3 regions of the Marinococcus sp. LNHM5E3-2.1 genome follow, and region 3 is predicted to be linked to each of the others. Evidence: riboswitches for the same ligand, from Rfam matches in the RefSeq annotation. Region 3 holds a riboswitch; each other region holds the start of a gene.
The links. Region 3 has a riboswitch for thiamine pyrophosphate ahead of tenA (thiaminase II). Riboswitches for the same ligand answer to the same signal wherever they lie in the genome.

Region 1 (5,843 bases), on a different contig from region 3:
CGATCCGCATCGCCTTCACCTGTTCGCGGTTCAGCGTACCAATATTGAGTACAAGTGCGTTCGCTGCTTTTGCCATTTCGGCTGCTTCCTCCGGCGCGTTTGCCATAACCGGGGATGCGCCCATCGACAGCAGTCCATTTGCAGTGAAATTGGTTACTACTGTGTTCGTAATATTATGAATCAGCGGCCGTGTTTTTCGTACTTCCTCCAGCAGACCTATAACTTCCTTTGCTTTCATGCCGATCCCTCATTTCTTTATTTTAGTAGTTGATCGAGTGGAACGCGCACTCCCCAATGGTTGACAGGCCCATTGCCTTTACCGATCTCCAGGGGGTGTGCAATCGCATTGGTAATATATTCTTTGCTTTCCTGCACTGCCAGATAGATGGACTTGCCCCGTGCAAGCTTTGCGGCAATCGCGGCTGATAGTGTACAGCCTGTCCCGTGCGTGTGCTTTGTATCCGTCCGCGGCGAACGGAAATAATGAATTTCTCCATCGACGTACAAAATATCGACTGCGTCTTCTTTCATATGGCCACCCTTAACAAGCGCTGCCCGGGCCCCTAATTCATCAACAATTTTTTTAGCAGCTGCTTCCATCTCTTCGAGGGTCTGGACCTGAAAGTCCGTCAGGCTTGCTGCCTCAGCCATATTCGGCGTGACGACTGCGGCCAGAGGAAGAAATTCATTTTTCATAACTTCAAGCGTCTCCTTCTCAGACAGAGAATCGCCGCTTGTGGCAACCATCACCGGGTCAATAACCACCGGCAGGTCGTATTTTTTCAGCATGTTCACCGTCGTGCGGATCATATCCGGCGTTGCGATCATTCCGGTTTTTACCGCATCCGGCATAATATCATCAAAGACGGAATCCAGCTGGGCCTGAAGCAGACTGGTGCTCATATGCTCCACCTTTTGGACCCCGGTTGTATTTTGTGCGAGCACGCTCGTAATAGCAGACATCCCGTAGGCTTCACATTCCTGAAATGCTTTCAGGTCAGCCTGGATCCCAGCCCCGCCGGTAGGATCTGTTCCGGCTATGGTTAATACTTTAGGTACTTGTGGCATTCGTTGTATCCTCCTTTAGAAGGAATCCTGCTTTAGGTTCAAAAAAAGCTCACTCCCTGAAAGTAGAGAGTGAGCTTTGGCGTATACGTACGTATTTGTATAAAACGAAGCTCCACTTCCCTACGCTGGTACTACCCAGATCAGGTTCGAAGGGACCAAGAATGGTTCTTGTCTCAGCGCAGGCGCCCCTAGCGGATTCCTTACTATTTTTCTTAATCGTACGTGACGCACAGTCCTAATGTCAATTTTTTTCATCATCGCCGGATTTTTTATTTTTGTCTGAATCCTTCGAGGAACGGTCCCGTTCCTCATTTTGTGAGTTACCGACGATACGTTCGAGAAGGTACAGAATCTCATCCCGCGACAAGTCTTCGCGTTTTTTATCTTCTACATTCTCAGGTTCCTTGCTCTGTTCTGCAGCTTCATTATTCTGCTGGTCTTCATTATTATTCCGTTCTTCCTGTTCTCTCTTTTCCCGTTCCTTTCGCCGTTCTTCTACTTCCCAGCCGTACATGTAGCCCCCGTCCGGCATGGCGAATTTTTTATTCATGCTTCTTGTTTCTTTGGTAAACAAGGTATAGAGCGTTGGAATAATAAACAGCGTCAGGAACGTACTGCTGATGAGACCGCCGATGACTGCAATACCCATCGGCTGCTGAATTTCTGCTCCTTCCCCAAATCCGAGGGCAAGCGGCAGCACCCCAAGGATAGTCGTAGAAGCTGTCATCAGGATAGGGCGTGCCCGCTTTTTCACAGATTCAATAACGGCTTCTCTTACCGGCAGCCCCCGTTCCACCAGCTGATTCGTATAATCAACAAGCACAATCGCGTTGTTAACAACAATACCCGCAAGTACAATCAAGCCGATAAACACTGTGATACTTAGTGGTGTCTGGGTCGCAAACAAGGCAAGCATAACACCGATCACGACCAGCGGTACGCTGAACATTACCACAAACGGATATTTGAATGATTCAAACTGTCCAGCCATTACGAGATAAATGAACACTACCGCCAGCAGGAAGGCAAACACCAGACTCTGAATGCTGTCATCGAGAAGCTCCTGTTCGCCGGAGAAGTTCAATGTAGTCGCCGCTCCGGTATCTACATCGTCAATCGTATCCTCAATTAACGTAGAGGTTTCGTTCAGACTCGTTCCGGAGCCGTATGTGACTGTAAACTCAGTACTCCGCTCCTGGTCAAGCCGGTTAATAACCGCCGGCCCCTCTCCTTCTTCAATATCAGCCACGTCGCTTAAGCTGACGTATTCTCCTTCCGGAGTAGCGAGCTGCAGACTTTCAAGGTCCTCCTGGTTTTCAAGGGAATCCTCTGCATACTGCACGTTCACATTCAGCGGGCCTTCATTATCCGTCTGGATTGTCGACGCCACTTCCCCGCTTGTAGTACTGTTTACCGTCTGCGCGATTTCAGCCGGCGTCAGGCCATTATCCTGCGCATCGTCTTCGTTAATCTGCACCTGAATTTCCGGAGCAGTCTCTTCATCTGACGTTTCTACATTCCGAATCGTGTTTTCACTTTCAAGCTCCGACTGTACTGCGTCTGCATCTTCAGCGAGTCGCTCTTCATTTTCGTTTGAGAGCGTAAATTCCACGGAATTTGCTTCTCCGCCGCCGATGGCTGCAGAAGACGATAACGAAATATCTGCCTGCTCGTCCGTGTTTTCCACATCGGACTCAATTTCTTCAATCATTTCCTCGGTCGATATGTCCCGGTCTTCGAGATCCTCCATTGTAACTGTAATAGAAGCTTCATTGGATCCCGAGCTTCCACCGCCTCCGGCTGCAACTCCACTGCCGCCCGAGCCGACTACCGCCATATAGCTTGCAATCTCATCCTGGTTTTCAAGCACGCTTTCAATTTCGTCGACCGTTTCTCCGGTCGTTTCCAGATTTGTGCCATTTTCTTTTTCAACATTGATCGTGAAAAAGCCCTGATCTGTCGTCGGGATAAAGTTCACCCCGGTCTGGGCAATGCCGCCGGCTCCGCCAAGCAGCAGGAGCAGTGTTAACAGCAGAGCGACAGCGCGGTGACCGAGGACCCAGCGGATCGAACGGTCCAGAAATCTCATCGGCCTGGATTTTTCACGCTTTACTTCCCTGTCTTCCGGCAGCGGCTTCAGCACACGGCTTGCAATCATCGGCACAACCGTGACAGCTACAAGCAGAGAAGCAAGCAGACTGAAGGCTACTGATAAAGCAAAGGCCTGGAAAATCTCGCCGACAATACCGGAAATAAAGACGATTGGCAGAAAGACAGCTACTGTCGTCAAGGTCGAAGCTGTAATCGCTCCGGCCACTTCCTTTGTACCGTCTAGAGCTGCCCGCTTAGGGAGTTTTTTCATCGACAGGTGCCTGTATATATTTTCAATAACAACAATCGCATTATCGACAAGCATCCCGATCCCAAGAGCCAGACCGCCCATCGTCATTAAGTTTAAACTCACATCGGTAAAGTAAAGAAATGCAAATGTCACAATTACCGAAAATGGTATCGCAATACCAATAATGAGCGGTGTCGTTAAGTTTCTTAAGAAGAAGAAAAGAACAACCATGGCGAAAACACCGCCGGCAATTAATGCAAGAGCTACGCTGTTAATGGACTGCTGAACGTAATCCCCTTCATCGTAAATAATCGTCGTGTCGAGATCATTGTACTGATCTTCCTCAAGCAGATCGTCCAGCGTATCGTTAAAGTCCGTGGAGACCTGGGCCGTATTGGCATCTGACTCCTTCAGCACGGTCATTTGAATACCGGGCTCCTGGTTCACTTCAGTGTAGGCTGTCTGTTCCTCAGTGGTACGCTCCACTTCTCCTACATCACTGACAGTAACCGTATCCCCGGATTCATCCTGGCCGACCGCCACTTCTTCCAAATCCTCGACTCCGCCAAGTTCATTGACCGTACGGGTCGTCAACGTTTGTTCTCCGGAGGTAATCGTTCCCCCCGGCTGCGTAATATTGTTTGCCTGAACGGCATTAGTGACGTCAGACTGGGTCACGTTGTTGTCTTCAAGCGATTCCTGGTCCAGCGAAATTTCGAATACTTCGTCCAGTCCACCGCTTGTATCAACACTTGCAACTCCTTCAGTGCGTTCAAGCTCGGTTATGATGTCATCCACCTGGCTCTGGGTTTCAGCCAGGCCGTTTCCTTCGGAATAAGCAGCCATTTGAATCATACCCTGCGCATCCGGATCAAACTCGATAAACGAAGGATCTCCCGCATCATCCGGCAGGTTGGCATTGTTCATGGCATTGTTGATTTCCTGCTGCACATCCTCCACTGAAGTGCTCCATGATAGTTCAAGCAGTACAAGGCTTGTGCCTTCCTCTGACTGGGAGGTCATGCGGTCCAGTCCTTCGATAGTAGAGAGCTGCTCTTCCATCGGTTCTGTAACGCTGCTTTCAATTTCTTCCGGGCCGGCGCCCTCATAGTTTGTCGCTACAGCTGCGACCGGTGGTTCAATCTCTGGAAACAGCTGCAAAGGCAGATTCGTCAGCGATACGAAACCCATCATGATAAATAAAATCATGCCGACAATGGTCAGTTTCGGCCGCCGGATAGATGTGCGGGTAATTTTCATGCATCGTTCCTCCATTGGTATGTATATTTCGATAGTTCATCGTCTAAACTGTTAAGTAACTTAACTACACAAACAACCTTAAACGACTGGATGGCTTCCGTCAATGAAGATGCATGGGCGGCCTGCTTCTTTTATTTTTTATACGCGTTATTAATTTCTTCCTCAAGCCGGTGTATAACCTGGGTTGCCTGCTTTAATTCTTCAAGCGGTATTTTGGCAATATACTGATCCACAATATTTTGTTGAAAAATTGTCAATTCTTCTTTCAGCCTCCGGCCTTTCACCCCATATACAAGCTGGGTTTCTCTTTTGTTTTCTTTATTGGAAGCGCGGTAAAGAAGATCTTCTTCTTCGAGACGCTTCATCGCCTGGCTTACCGCACTTTTTGAAATGCGCAGCCGGTGAGCCATCTCTGTGAGCGTCAGACCCTCGTGCCGCAGGTTCATAAAGAACAGCGCTTCCTGGCGGGTCGTTAATTGCAGCTCCCCAAGCATCGGAACCTCCGGCTGCAGCAGTGTACTAATATTTTCAAGTGTATTTACCGCCTGTTCAAACAGCTCTCTGTGTGTATATGGTTCCATTTCGCTCATCTTATTCATCCTTTTCCTTCAGCTTTCTTTGCAGCAATCTGCGGCTGTTCGTGCATATAAGCCCCTACAGCTCCACTGAATTCTCCGTAAGGAAGAAAGCATGGTTCTTTTCCCCGGAGCTTCGTGTAGCCGCCAATAATTTCTTTTAAATTGTCGTGCTTATCAAAGGTTGAACCAATATATACTATGGAATCGGTGTTCAGCCGGTCGGCCATCTGAACGCTCATCGTCGTAATCGTTTCACCGATCATCCGTACAACAGCAGCAATGTAGTCTTTATTTTCATACTCATTGTTTTTCATATTCATAATATTTCCGAAGTTGCTGGCCGTAAGATCCCCGGAAATCGGCGGCTCTTCATCAGTATAAATATCCTTTACCTTGACGTTCAGCGACCGTCCGTCCCCTTCTTTTCCAAGACGCAGTATTTCTTCATACGCTTCAATGCCGGTGAGAAGGTAGGAAAGACCGATAAGCGTTCCCCCTCCCATCCCGCTGCCGCCAACGCGTTCGTATTCTTCCGGGCCAGCGAAGTGTATTGAGGTCCCGGTCCCGACGTTTGTAATAATATACGTGTCCCCGTA
Region 2 (5,843 bases), on a different contig from region 3:
GTCAAACAGGTTCATTCTGCGAACGGCGAAGGTCAGTACCTCTGTTTCCGATGCTTCTACAGCCTGCAGCTGGGTCCGGGCGTCTTTATATTTCCCGGTGCCGAGAAATAAATTCGATTCAAACATCATATTGCCGATACTAAGCATTTGTTCATCCGCCTCCTACAAAATGAATAATTTCGATTCTATCCCCGTCCATTAAACCTTCCTGCTGGTGAAATTCTTCAATTACAATAGTGCCGTTGCGCTCCACCACTGTTTTTTTGTGGGCGATCTGAAGCTCTTCAAGTAAATCGGCTACCGTGGTGCTGTTCTCAATATTCTGTAATTGACCATTAAGCGTGATCTGCATGAATAATTCCTCCCTTTCGTATTTGAGGGTCTACGGCAAACAGGTGCTTCCAGTCCTCGCGAACGCTTTCCCCCTCGATCCGGTCAGCCATCCAGCTTCCGCTCAGTGCTGAAAGCAAAATACCGTTTCTGTAATGGCCGGTCATTACCCACAAACCCCGTTCGGTCTGTCCCATATATGGCAGCCCGTCCCCTGTCTGCGGCCGGACACCGCTCCAAAGCCTGTCAATATTCGCATGCTTCAGCCCCGGCACTAAATGCACAGCTGCTTTCATCAGCTCCTGTATCGAAGCTACAGTGACCCCTGTACTCGAGTCGCCGGGTTTTTCTGAAGCGCCTATAAAGATTTCCCCGTCCTTTTTCGGAACAATATACACCTGCGGAGTGTGGAGGGTGTGTCTCAAATTCTCCCGGGGCATGCGTACGGACAAACACTCCCCTTTCACCGGATAGAGGGTAAACTCCTTCTCATCCAACAGCTCCGCCCCGGCGCTTCCCCCGGTAAAAACAACTTCTTCCGCTTCAACAACTCCTTCACTTGTTTTCGCACCGTAAACGCGGCCATCAGCTTCCAAAAGACGATCAACTGAAGTATTTTCCCGTACAATTGTCCCGCAGGCCTTTGCTGCTTTGGCAAGAGCCATTGTCCATTCATAGGCACGAAGCTGGCCGTCTTTTGGAATGGACCAGGCGCCCCGGATATTTTCGGAAAGCGCCGGTTCCCTGCGCAGTGCTTCATATGGCGAAAGCCACTCCGCGCCGTAGTCGCGCGTGGTGCGTTGATAACTTTCTTCTTCCGCTGTCTCCCATACAGGCTTCAGCATTCCGTTGTTCACGTAGGAAACGTCCATTCCGCTAAGCGCTTCCACTTCAGGGACCAGTTCTTTAAACAGCTCCCGGCTTTCCAGGGCGAATTCCTGAAAAAGGCCAGACCCTTCCCATTCGGACTGGGCTCCGAGCATACCGGCAGCCGCTTTTGATGCTCCGGAAGCGATGGTTTCTTTTTCGATGACCATCACACGACGCCCCCGTTTGCTTAACTGATATGCAAGCGAGCATCCCTGTACCCCTGCGCCCACAATAAGAACTTCTGTATCAGCCTTCATTGTCATCACTCCTTAACCGGATTCTGAGCTCTTCGGCTGCTTTTCCGGGTTCTGCCGCATCATAAAAATATGCAATGGCTGCCACCCCGGACGCTCCGCAGTTTATACCTTCTACTGCCTTGTCAGCATCAATTCCTCCGATGGCAATCACGGGGAGGCGGACGCTTTCCGCCACAGCTTTCAACGCCCGAACTCCGCGCGGGGGGCTCCCAGGTTTACTGCCTGAGGCAAATACATGACCAAAATACAGCCATGATGCTCCCTCCTGTTCACTTCTTTTCGCTGCCTCTACAGAGTGTATCGACTGCCCCCAGCTTACAGATGCCGGATAGATTGTACGACGCTCCGGCAGGTGGGTACCGGCCAGCCCGTATGCAGCAGCAAGCTCCGGTTCATCATTTATGATCAGCTGCGCGGGGGCAGTTCCTTCTTTTAATGCCAGCTCGACGGCCCTTTCCTTTTCACGCTTTGTCCATTCAGGTGCCCGTATATGCACATAATCGACGATTCCTGTGAGCTCCCTCGTTTTCCCCCACCACGCTGCCACCGTTATATCCGGCGGCGATACCGCGTGTATGCTCGGCTTCGGTTTGTCATTCATAAAAAACCTCCTTCCAGAAGGAAGGAGGCTGCCCGTTAAAAGGTTCAACATGGCTGCTTCCCTCCGCTGGCTCTCCAGATCAGGTTCAAAGGGTTCCGGATGTTTCTCCGGTCTCAGCCTCAGCAGGCACCCCCAGCAAATATAATATTTTCCACAAAAAACCCCGCTTTCATTTAGAAAGCGGGGGAGATAGTCGTATTGGCATCTCTTCCCCACTTCCCTCCGCTGGTATAATCCAGATCAGGTTCAAAGGGATCAGCTTTACGCTGTCTCAGCCAACAGGCACCCCTAGTGGTTGGTATTATTTATATCATAACGCGGTACTCTTCTTCCGTCAATTCGATGCGGAATTTTATGCCTGGAAAATCGACAGCACCACCCACAGGGAAGGAACGCTTAAAATAGTCGTCACCAGTGTAATACTCGAAACAAGCTGGGGGTTGGAATCAAATTGTACAGAAATCATTGCCATGGTTGCTGCACTCGGCATCGCTGTTGAAACAACCAGCACGGTCGTTAACGTGTCGCTGGTCTGCAGCAGCAGGGCAATTACGTAAGCGAGAGCCGGCGCGAATACAAGCCGTAAAAACGTACCTGCACTAACAAGCTTCCAATCCATGCTTTTGACGGATATGCGTGCAAGCTGCATCCCCAGGATAATCATAACCACCGGTATTGCAGCGCTCGCGAGCATATCGAGGGCTTCATAATAGGTCGCTCCGACCGGTATCCCGGTCAGCTGGAAGACAATACCGGCGAGCAGTGCATAAAATACCGGCATCCGCAGTACCGTCCGGAACGCGTCAGCCGCATCCATATTGGCACTGTTTGCGATATAGACGCCTACAGTATTCATCAGCATCGTCTGAATGACCATAAAAACGATAGAGTAGGCAAAGGCTGTATCACCAAACGCAAAAGCAATTAACGGAGCACCGTAATTGCCCGCATTCATAAACACGGTAGAGAGCATCATGCCGGTTTCGTTAGCTTTCGGCCATTTACGCACGTAGGACACTAATTTGATCAGCCCGGTCATAACCGCTAAAAATACCAGGGAAAACAGAGCCATCGACAGCATATCGCTGTTCAGCTCTCTTTCATAGAATGTCCGGAAAACAAGCGCAGGCGTCAATACATAAAGAGCGACAGCCGACACCGGCCGAATATCCACTGCCTGTCTTTTCTGCAGCAAATAGCCAATCGTAAATATTAAAATGATTGGGATCAATACATTGATCAGCACACCCATGCGGAGCCCTTCCTTCTTTCCTCAAATTTAATGCCTCTTAACGCTGGCCGCTTTTTCTCAGTAATCGTGCCGCAGCATCTGCTTTAAAATACGTTTTTCTTTACGTGATACAAGAATATACAAATAATCACCGGCCTGGATTATTGTCTCACCAACCGGAGTGACCAGTTCATCGTCCCGGACAATCGCGCTGATCAGCGCAGATGCGGGAAATTCAATGCTTTGGAGCGTCTGCCCGACAATCGGCGTCGCTTCATTCGTTTGAAATTCCATAATTTCTGCGTTCGCTTTTCCGAGTGATACGAGCTCCAGGGAATGAGTTGGCGCTTCGCGGAGCGGACCGGATAGGTGAAGCCATTTCGCTAATGGAGCGATGGTCGCCCCCTGGATCAGTGCAGACGTCAGCACAATAAAGAAGACGACATTAAAAATCTGGCTGCCCGACTCCACACCAGCAACAATCGGGTATGTAGCCAAAATAATCGGCACCGCCCCGCGCAGACCTGCCCAGGATAAAAATATATTCTGCTTTGGTTTATAGCCGAAAAAGGAAGTTGACAAAAACGTGGCAAGGGGCCGTGCCACAAACATTAAAACTGCCGACAAAGCGAGCCCCATGGTGATGTTTGACCAGGTCAAAATGTCTCTCGGGAAAGCAAGCAATCCCAGGATGATAAACATGCTTATTTGGGACATCCACGCCATGCCCTCGTTGAACCGGTAAATCGGCTGGCGGTAAATCAAATCGGAGTTACCTATTAAAAGCGCTGCTACATATACTGCCAAAAACCCGCTTGCGCTCATGCTTGAGGTCACACTGTAGGTTAACAGCGCGAAAGCGATCGCAAACAGAGGATAGAGTCCACTAGAATCCAGGTTAATACGGTTAATGGTCCATGAGGCTGCCCATCCGAACAACCCGCCCATCGCAAGACCGGCGCCCATCTGCCAGAAAAATGCACCGGATAGCAGCCAGACGTTTGGCGAATCTGCCAATATTAATTCAATAAAGAAGAGCGTTAAAAACACCGCCATTGGGTCGTTACTCCCCGATTCCGCTTCGAGGGTGGACCCCATTTTTTTATCAATGCTCCGTCCCTTCAAAGCGGCAAAGACGGCAGCGGCGTCTGTCGAACCGACTGTAGCTCCGAGAAGCATCGCCTCGAGCCAGGTCAGATCAAGCAGCTGCTTTGCCACCAGCCCCATCAGGGCAGCCGTAAACAGAACGCCAAACGTGGCGAGCGTTACGGAAGGCCCCACCACCGGTCTGATATCGCGCCACCTTGTCTGGGTACCCCCTTCAAACAAAATAATGATTAGGGCTATAATTCCGACGGTTTGGGCAAGCTGGACATTTTCGAACTCAATAATGCCAAAACCATCATTTCCCATCAGCATACCTAGAATAATAAACAAAATAAGTGAGGGCACGCCGAGCCGTGTCGAAAATTTCGTTACGATGACACCTAAAATAAGCAGAAGTGCCCCTAATAATATAAATGAATCCACATTCGCGTTCCCTTCAAACAATGCCCGCTTCCTCCTTTCACCTGCCGCAGTTGTACCCCTGGCTTCTTTATGTATTACTTGCATGATACATGTAATTTTCGTTTAAAAAATAATGATATTCAGGCCATCTGGTCTATCCCTTCTATACCCAAAAATGCCCGCATATAAAAAAGCATGCTGTTTTGCAGCATGCTCTCTGTATTACCCAATCACATCGTAGCCGATGGACAGGATAATTGCGAATAAAATGATCCATATAATCCAGAACATAGCGTGTTTTCTCCCTGCCCGCCGACGCACAAACATCATTTCCATTACCCCGATAAATATGAGGGCCAACACACCTTTAATAATGGAAAGGAGCGGGAAGCCATACAGCGCCACCATACCTGCGCCAGAAAGAATCATGATAACCACGAACAGCCGCTCAATCATCATTGTTACTTTTTGTTTTGGGAAAAGGTAGCTGATCAAAAAGAAAATGATCAAAAACGCCCATGAACCGGAATGTGCTTCGTATAAGATACTTTGAAGATCCATATGTTTTCCTCCTTTCAGTCTTTATTAAGTTTCTACTCCAAATGTTTCACCTGATTGTAACTATAATCAAAATAAAGCCTGCGCTCAAGCCGTAGCAATTTTTGTTTTTGAACGTTTTATGGCGCTATCAGCTTTAGACCTACAACCGAAGCAAGGATCACCGCAATACTTATAAGCCTGCCCGTGTTTGCAGGCTCTTTATACCAAAGCATCCCGAACAGTGCGCTCCCTGCTGCGCCTATACCCGTCCAGACAGCGTACGCAGTGCCCATCGGGAGAGTCTGCATCGCCAGGGAAAGGAGAAAAAAGCTTGCTCCAAACCCGGCAGCAATCATGAACAGCGGCCAGATGACCCGTTTTTGAATCCATTCGTTAATCATAGAAACACCAATCATCTCAAAAATACCTGCACCGATCAAATACAGCCATGTCATCACTGTCCACCGCTCCCTTCGTTTACTCCTGCCCGGCCGGAAGCTGTATG
Region 3 (5,843 bases):
TCTCCTGACTTTGAGGAAGGGAAGAACAAGGAACGCGTAAAACAGGCATCCAGCGTTTAAATGCCGGTATCATAACGAGAACAATAACAACTATAGTAATAATAAGCCAAAAAAGCATCAACGCACTCCTCATTCCTTTCTTATAGCGATTCATATTCTATATTTTTTTACGAACAGATTCAAGAACTTTGCTTACGCTTTTTACACTTACCCTATTAATGATTGCCTATAACAGCTTCATGCTATTAATTCTTCCTATGAAATTCAAGCATATTGGTTTCAGGGGAACGCAATTTTTGATAAGGTTAATACAGAAAGTAGGAGGTGAAGCTTCCATGCCAGAAACAGAAGAAAAAAGAGAATTGGAAGAACGAGTTTGGGCGGAACTGGAAAATGTAATTGATCCGGAGCTCGGTATTGATATCGTAAACCTGGGACTTGTGTATACAGTAACAGTCGATGACGACAGACAGGCGAATATCGAAATGACTCTGACCGCAATGGGCTGTCCACTTGCAGGCACAATCGTTAACGATATTAATTTCGCCATGAATGATTTGAAGGAATACGGAGAAATCAGTGAAGTGGACGTGGACATCGTTTGGAATCCACCTTGGAGTAAAGACAAAATGTCCCGTTACGCAAAAATCGCCTTAGGTATTCCGGATTGATAAAAGGGAAGCCGGCTGGATAAACCAGCCGGCTTCTTTTTTCTTTATAACTATTCTCATTTATCAGAAAAAATAAAATTTTCGGTTGAAATGTATTGGGAAATGGTTTATTATGTAAACATACTCAAAGGAGGCATTATTGTTTTGACAAACAGTCAACTGAACACAACTGAAATGATCGACAAAGGGATGCAGCAGTCTCACAGCATGAGCGTAGAGGAATCGGTTCGCACGATTGAAAACATCATGCAGGTCGAAGCAGCACGTCAGCAGGACTATGAAGACAATAAGATTGAAAATTTATAAGTGATGAAAAGCGCGGTCCCTAAAGGCCGCGCTTTTTGACGTTTATATGCTTTCCTGGCCCGTTAAAATAACCGGGCCTTCTTTTGTGATCGCAATGGTATGCTCATACTGGGCGGAATGGCCTCCGTCCCGGGTAGTGGCGGTCCACCCGTTGGAGGTCATTTTGCTCTGCCAGCCGCCAGTGTTAACCATTGGCTCGATCGTAATAACATGGCCCGGCTTTAAGCGGCCGCCTTTGCCGGGGGCACCGAAATGAGGGATTTGCGGGTCTTCGTGGAGAGTGGGCCCGATGCCGTGCCCGGTAAAATCCCGGACGACCGAGAAGCCTTCATGTTCGACATATGTTTGAATCGCATGTCCGATATCACCGATCCGGTTGCCGACTTTGGCCTGTTCAATACCTTTATATAAAGATGCTTCTGTAACCTCCATCAGCCGTTCGAGTTCACTGCTTACTTCCCCAACCGCATAGGTCCAGGCGGAATCCGCCAGGGCTCCGTTTAAATTTACAACCATATCGATTGTAACGAGGTCACCGTTTTCAAGAGGGCGGGATCTTGGGAAACCATGGCAGATTTCATCGTTTACCGAGGCGCAGGTGGCATATTTGTATCCCTGAAACCCTTTTTGTTCAGGAGTTGCGCCGCGTTCTGCCAGAAATTTTTCGACAAAATCGTCAATTTGTTTTGTAGTGACGCCTGGTTTGACCATTTTGGCGATTTCTTTATGGCAGGCGGCAAGAATTTTTCCTGCTTCATGCATAAGCTCAATCTCTCGTTCTGTCTTTAACGTTACCATCATTTGTCTCCTTTTATTCAGTATCAAATACTATTGTAAAACATTCGTATAAGAAATGCATTGTTTGAGGATTTCCTTTATAATGGCGGGATTGCAGGACAGAGATGGAGGTAAATCATGAAAAAACAGAAATGGTATGTACAACTCAGGGACAAGTTTTGGTTTATTCCAGGATGCTACGGTATTCTTAGCTTAATAATAGTAATAGGCGCTTCTATCATGGATCAGCAGGTGCTGCGGCCTGTTTACAATAATATGCCTTCTATGCTGATCGTGGAAAATAACACTGCTACTTCTTTATACAGTGCATTAGTGACGGCATTGCTGACGTTGACAACCATAAGTTTTTCTTCGATTATGGTCGTTCTGACCACGTATGCCACACAGTTTACCCCAAGGGCTCTGCAGGATTTCATGAAAAGCCCGACGACGCAGCATACACTTGGGGTATTTACGTTTGGGGTATTATTTACTCTGGTAAATATGCTGCTTTTTTCGAGCGAAGGCAGTAGCCAAATTTTGATGCCAATGCTGACAGTTCTTGTGGCGCTTGGCTGTCTGGCTTTTTTTATTATCTTTATTTATCACTCCACCCAGTGGCTGCAGGTGAATCATTTGATCAGCCATATAAGATCTGATGCCTCCAGGGTGATCCGGGATGCCTACACTTATTCGGGGGTGCACAGCTTCAGCGAATGGAGCGATGATTTTCGAAATGACGAAGAAGCAATCGTTTATGCCGAACGGTCGGGGTATACCAATATGGTGAAAATGCCTGAACTGATTGAATGGACCAGGCAGCAGGGAGCCGTGGTCGAATGCCTGTTCCAGGTAGGAGACTACGTTCATCAGGGAGAGCCTTTATTTCGCTATTGGTCAAAGCATAGTTTATCCCCGAAAATATTGAGAAGTTTTTTATTAGTAGGAGAAGAGAGAAGCAATGTTCAGGACATCGAATTCTCCATGCAGAAAATTGTAGAAATAGCGCTGCGGGCCATTTCGCCTGCAATCAATGATCCACACACAGCAGCGAACTGCATCAACCGTATTGGGGCACTGCTTTCCGAACTCAGCCATGAACACAAAAATGACCAATACTTCGCTGACAATCAGAATGAGCTGCGGTTATTCATGCCTGTAAAACCCTTTAGGGAGTATTTATATAAAAGCTTTTATCAGGTGAGATTGTACGGTTACGAAGATATTTCGGTAATGGGAGCCTGCATGGAAGCACTGACGATGCTCGTGAAAACAGGAGATCCGTCTGTGTTAAAGGAAGTGGATTCATTTTCCCGTTACATGGAGCAGGCGGTCGCTCCGGAACAGCTTGCGGACTGGGACAGGGAATACTGGGAGGAGCGTGTGCAGAAAAAGAACACAGCTCTGCATCAGGCACTTACAAAAAGTAAGCAGATAACTTGAAACAGCCAGTAACGTGCGTGTATGATATATAAATGAAGTTCAACACGAAAGGATGAAAGTTCAAATGAAAGTAGCAGCTATCGTAGGAAGTATTCGCCAGGAATCATTTAACGGAAAGTTAGTGGAGTACATGCAGGATCGTTACAGTGACATCATGGATATTGATATTTTAGATATCCGCGATCTTCCGCACTATGATCAGGATGAGGAAAGCAACGCTCCGGACTATGTGCAGGAATACAAGCGTTCTGTACGTGAAGCGGACGCCGTGCTTATCGCCACTCCGGAATATAACGGTTCGATTTCCGGCGTGCTTAAAAATGCTCTTGACTGGAACTCCCGGGTCGATTACGACTTTGCCGGCAAACCAACCATGCTTGTAGGAGCTTCTCTTGGAGGCCTGGGCACAGTGAAAGCGCAGATGCATCTTCGCCAGATTCTGAGCGCTCCCGGTATGAGTGCAAAAGTACTGCCTGGAAATGAAGTACTGATCGGAGCCGTCCATGAAAAAATGAATGAAAACGGAGATTTAACAGATCAGGGCACGATTGATTTTCTTGATAATGTCGTAGCCGAATTCGAACGTTTTTATCAGGAAACGCGGGCTGTGGCGAACCGCGCGTAATATGCAGAAAAACCCTGCTGGCATAGGCCTGCAGGGTTTTTGAATGCAGATTTTTGCTCAGAGGGAGAAGGCGGATTATAAAAATCACCTTTGACTTCCTGACATAATATGATAAAGTGTAGACAACTTAATAGGGAATCCACTAGGGGTGCCGAAAGCGGCTGAGATAAGGACTAACCTTAATCCCTTTGAACCTGATCTGGTTAAGGCCAGCGTAGGAAAGTGGAGACGGCAGAATACGTCTATTTCAAAAGCACAAGCTTTGCCATAGAGGACGTTTATTCTAAGCCACTCCACCAATGGAGTGGCTTTTTTTGCCCCATTGGTCCTGACTGCCCGTAGTGGTTCCCTCCTAATTTAAAGGAGGAAGTTACAATGAAATTTTCAGAGCTTTTATGGCAGGACACAGAGCACATTTTTGAAGCCTGCTGGAGAAATCCGTTTGTACAGGGTATCGGGAAAGGGGAGCTCCCAAAAGCATCTCTTATCCATTACGTGAAGCAGGATTTTGAATACTTAAACGCCATGATCAAGGCAAAAGCAATTGGGGTAACAAAGTGTACGTCAAGAGAAGACATGGTTATGTTTAAAGATACCATTGATTTTGTTTTAAACAGCGAAACGCACCCGCATCATAATTTGTGTGAGCAGGCGGGCGTGGGCTATGAGGAATTGCAGGGCTATGCGCTTGCTCCGGTATCTCAGCATTACGTGCTTCACATGCTGCACCATGCCGAAAAAGGAACACTTGGTGATGTAATTGCGGTAACGCTTGCCTGCCCGTGGGTGTATTTGTATGTGGGTGAAAGGCTGATGGAGGAAGTGCAGCCGGACGAAACCCATCCGTTCAATGACTGGATTCGTTTTTACGGGGACCGTGAGGAAAGGGAAATGTATAAATATATTGACCGCCTTGATGAACTGGCAGAAACAGCCACAGAAGAAGAAAAACAGCGCTGGCGGACGTTGTTTATGGAAGGGTGCCAGCTTGAGTATATGTTTTTTGAGGACGCTTATTATGCAAAAGACTGGCCCTTTGCCAGAACGTTAACAGACGGGGAAAAAGTCTAATGATAAACAAACGCTTAAACCTCCGGGATATTGTCGTCATCTCGTTTATTTCAGCAGTTCTCGGCGTCCTTTATCTTCTTTGGGTGCTGCTGGGACAAATGGTTACCGGCATCTTCGGCCCAGTTGGAGGAGGCCTGATGGCGGGCTTCTGGATCCTTGCGCCTGTGATTTGTGCCTATATCGTTCAAAAACCGGGAGCGGCGCTGCTTGCAGAGCTTATTGCGGCTGGCACTGAAGTTATGGCGGGGTCTGTCAGTGCAGGAGCAGTGCTCGTGCTCGGCTTCACCCAGGGGCTCGCTGCAGAATTGATTTTCGCTCTGTTTTTCTACCGGGTGTTCCGTCTGCCAGTATTAATGCTTGCCGGGTCGGCCGGAACGTTTGCTGCATTTTTAACCCAGTATGCCCTTTATGGATTCAGCCAGTACGCAGGTTCTGTTGTTGTATTTATGCTGGTAACAATGCTTATAAGCGGCGCTCTTTTAGCCGGATGGGCAGGGAAAAGCTTTGCGGATGCGCTGGTAAAGACTGGAGTGCTTGACCGCTTTGCCCTTGGCCGTCAATACCGTCTCGGCCAGCAGAGGGATGCTGTATGATTTACGCAGACAAATTGACCATTGCGTACCCTTTTGCTAAGCCTTCGATAGAAGGTTTTTCAGCAGAAATATGTACTGGGGAAAACGTGCTGCTGCTCGGTCCGAGCGGTTCAGGCAAAAGTACGCTTGCTCTCGCTATCCAGGGAATTCTTCCGCGTTCTGTGGAGGCGCAGGTTTCGGGCGGTCTGAGCGTGTTTGGGGAAAATCCGGCGGTGAAAAGTATTACGGAGGCCGCCAGGCAGGCGGCGCTTTTGTTCCAGGATCCGGATACCCAGTTCTGCATGCCGACCGTGCGGGAAGAGCTTGTATTCACGCTTGAAAATCTGCGGGTGCCTGCAGGTGATATCGAGGCCCGCA

Region 1: linked by a shared signal. The riboswitch ahead of thiD (bifunctional hydroxymethylpyrimidine kinase/phosphomethylpyrimidine kinase) and the one ahead of tenA (thiaminase II) in region 3 are both predicted to bind thiamine pyrophosphate.
Region 2: linked by a shared signal. The riboswitch ahead of ACTRXH_RS11185 (thiamine phosphate synthase) and the one ahead of tenA (thiaminase II) in region 3 are both predicted to bind thiamine pyrophosphate.

What each region holds. Positions count from the first base shown of each region.
Region 1 is NZ_JBQLIB010000009.1:59,734-65,576, reverse strand. It holds gene thiM (hydroxyethylthiazole kinase) at 1-238, opposite strand, end outside; gene thiD (bifunctional hydroxymethylpyrimidine kinase/phosphomethylpyrimidine kinase) at 256-1,068, opposite strand; TPP riboswitch at 1,169-1,268, opposite strand; gene ACTRXH_RS11255 (efflux RND transporter permease subunit) at 1,310-4,669, opposite strand; gene ACTRXH_RS11250 (MarR family winged helix-turn-helix transcriptional regulator) at 4,801-5,259, opposite strand; gene coaW (type II pantothenate kinase) at 5,265-5,843, opposite strand, start outside.
Region 2 is NZ_JBQLIB010000009.1:44,527-50,369, reverse strand. It holds gene ACTRXH_RS11200 (thiazole synthase) at 1-147, opposite strand, end outside; gene thiS (sulfur carrier protein ThiS) at 152-352, opposite strand; gene thiO (glycine oxidase ThiO) at 336-1,457, opposite strand; gene ACTRXH_RS11185 (thiamine phosphate synthase) at 1,447-2,058, opposite strand; TPP riboswitch at 2,100-2,202, opposite strand; TPP riboswitch at 2,259-2,358, opposite strand; gene ACTRXH_RS11180 (AEC family transporter) at 2,411-3,310, opposite strand; gene ACTRXH_RS11175 (potassium/proton antiporter) at 3,368-4,840, opposite strand; gene ACTRXH_RS11170 (DUF1516 family protein) at 5,021-5,359, opposite strand; gene ACTRXH_RS11165 (DMT family transporter) at 5,476-5,793, opposite strand; gene ACTRXH_RS11160 (DMT family transporter) at 5,793-5,843, opposite strand, start outside.
Region 3 is NZ_JBQLIB010000001.1:143,670-149,512, forward strand. It holds gene ACTRXH_RS00750 (sulfurtransferase) at 1-118, opposite strand, end outside; gene ACTRXH_RS00755 (metal-sulfur cluster assembly factor) at 336-671, shown strand; gene ACTRXH_RS00760 (YuzK family famiily protein) at 816-977, shown strand; gene map (type I methionyl aminopeptidase) at 1,020-1,775, opposite strand; gene ACTRXH_RS00770 (DUF2254 domain-containing protein) at 1,893-3,197, shown strand; gene ACTRXH_RS00775 (NADPH-dependent FMN reductase) at 3,262-3,822, shown strand; TPP riboswitch at 3,957-4,060, shown strand; gene tenA (thiaminase II) at 4,198-4,893, shown strand; gene ACTRXH_RS00785 (ECF transporter S component) at 4,893-5,486, shown strand; gene ACTRXH_RS00790 (ABC transporter ATP-binding protein) at 5,483-5,843, shown strand, end outside.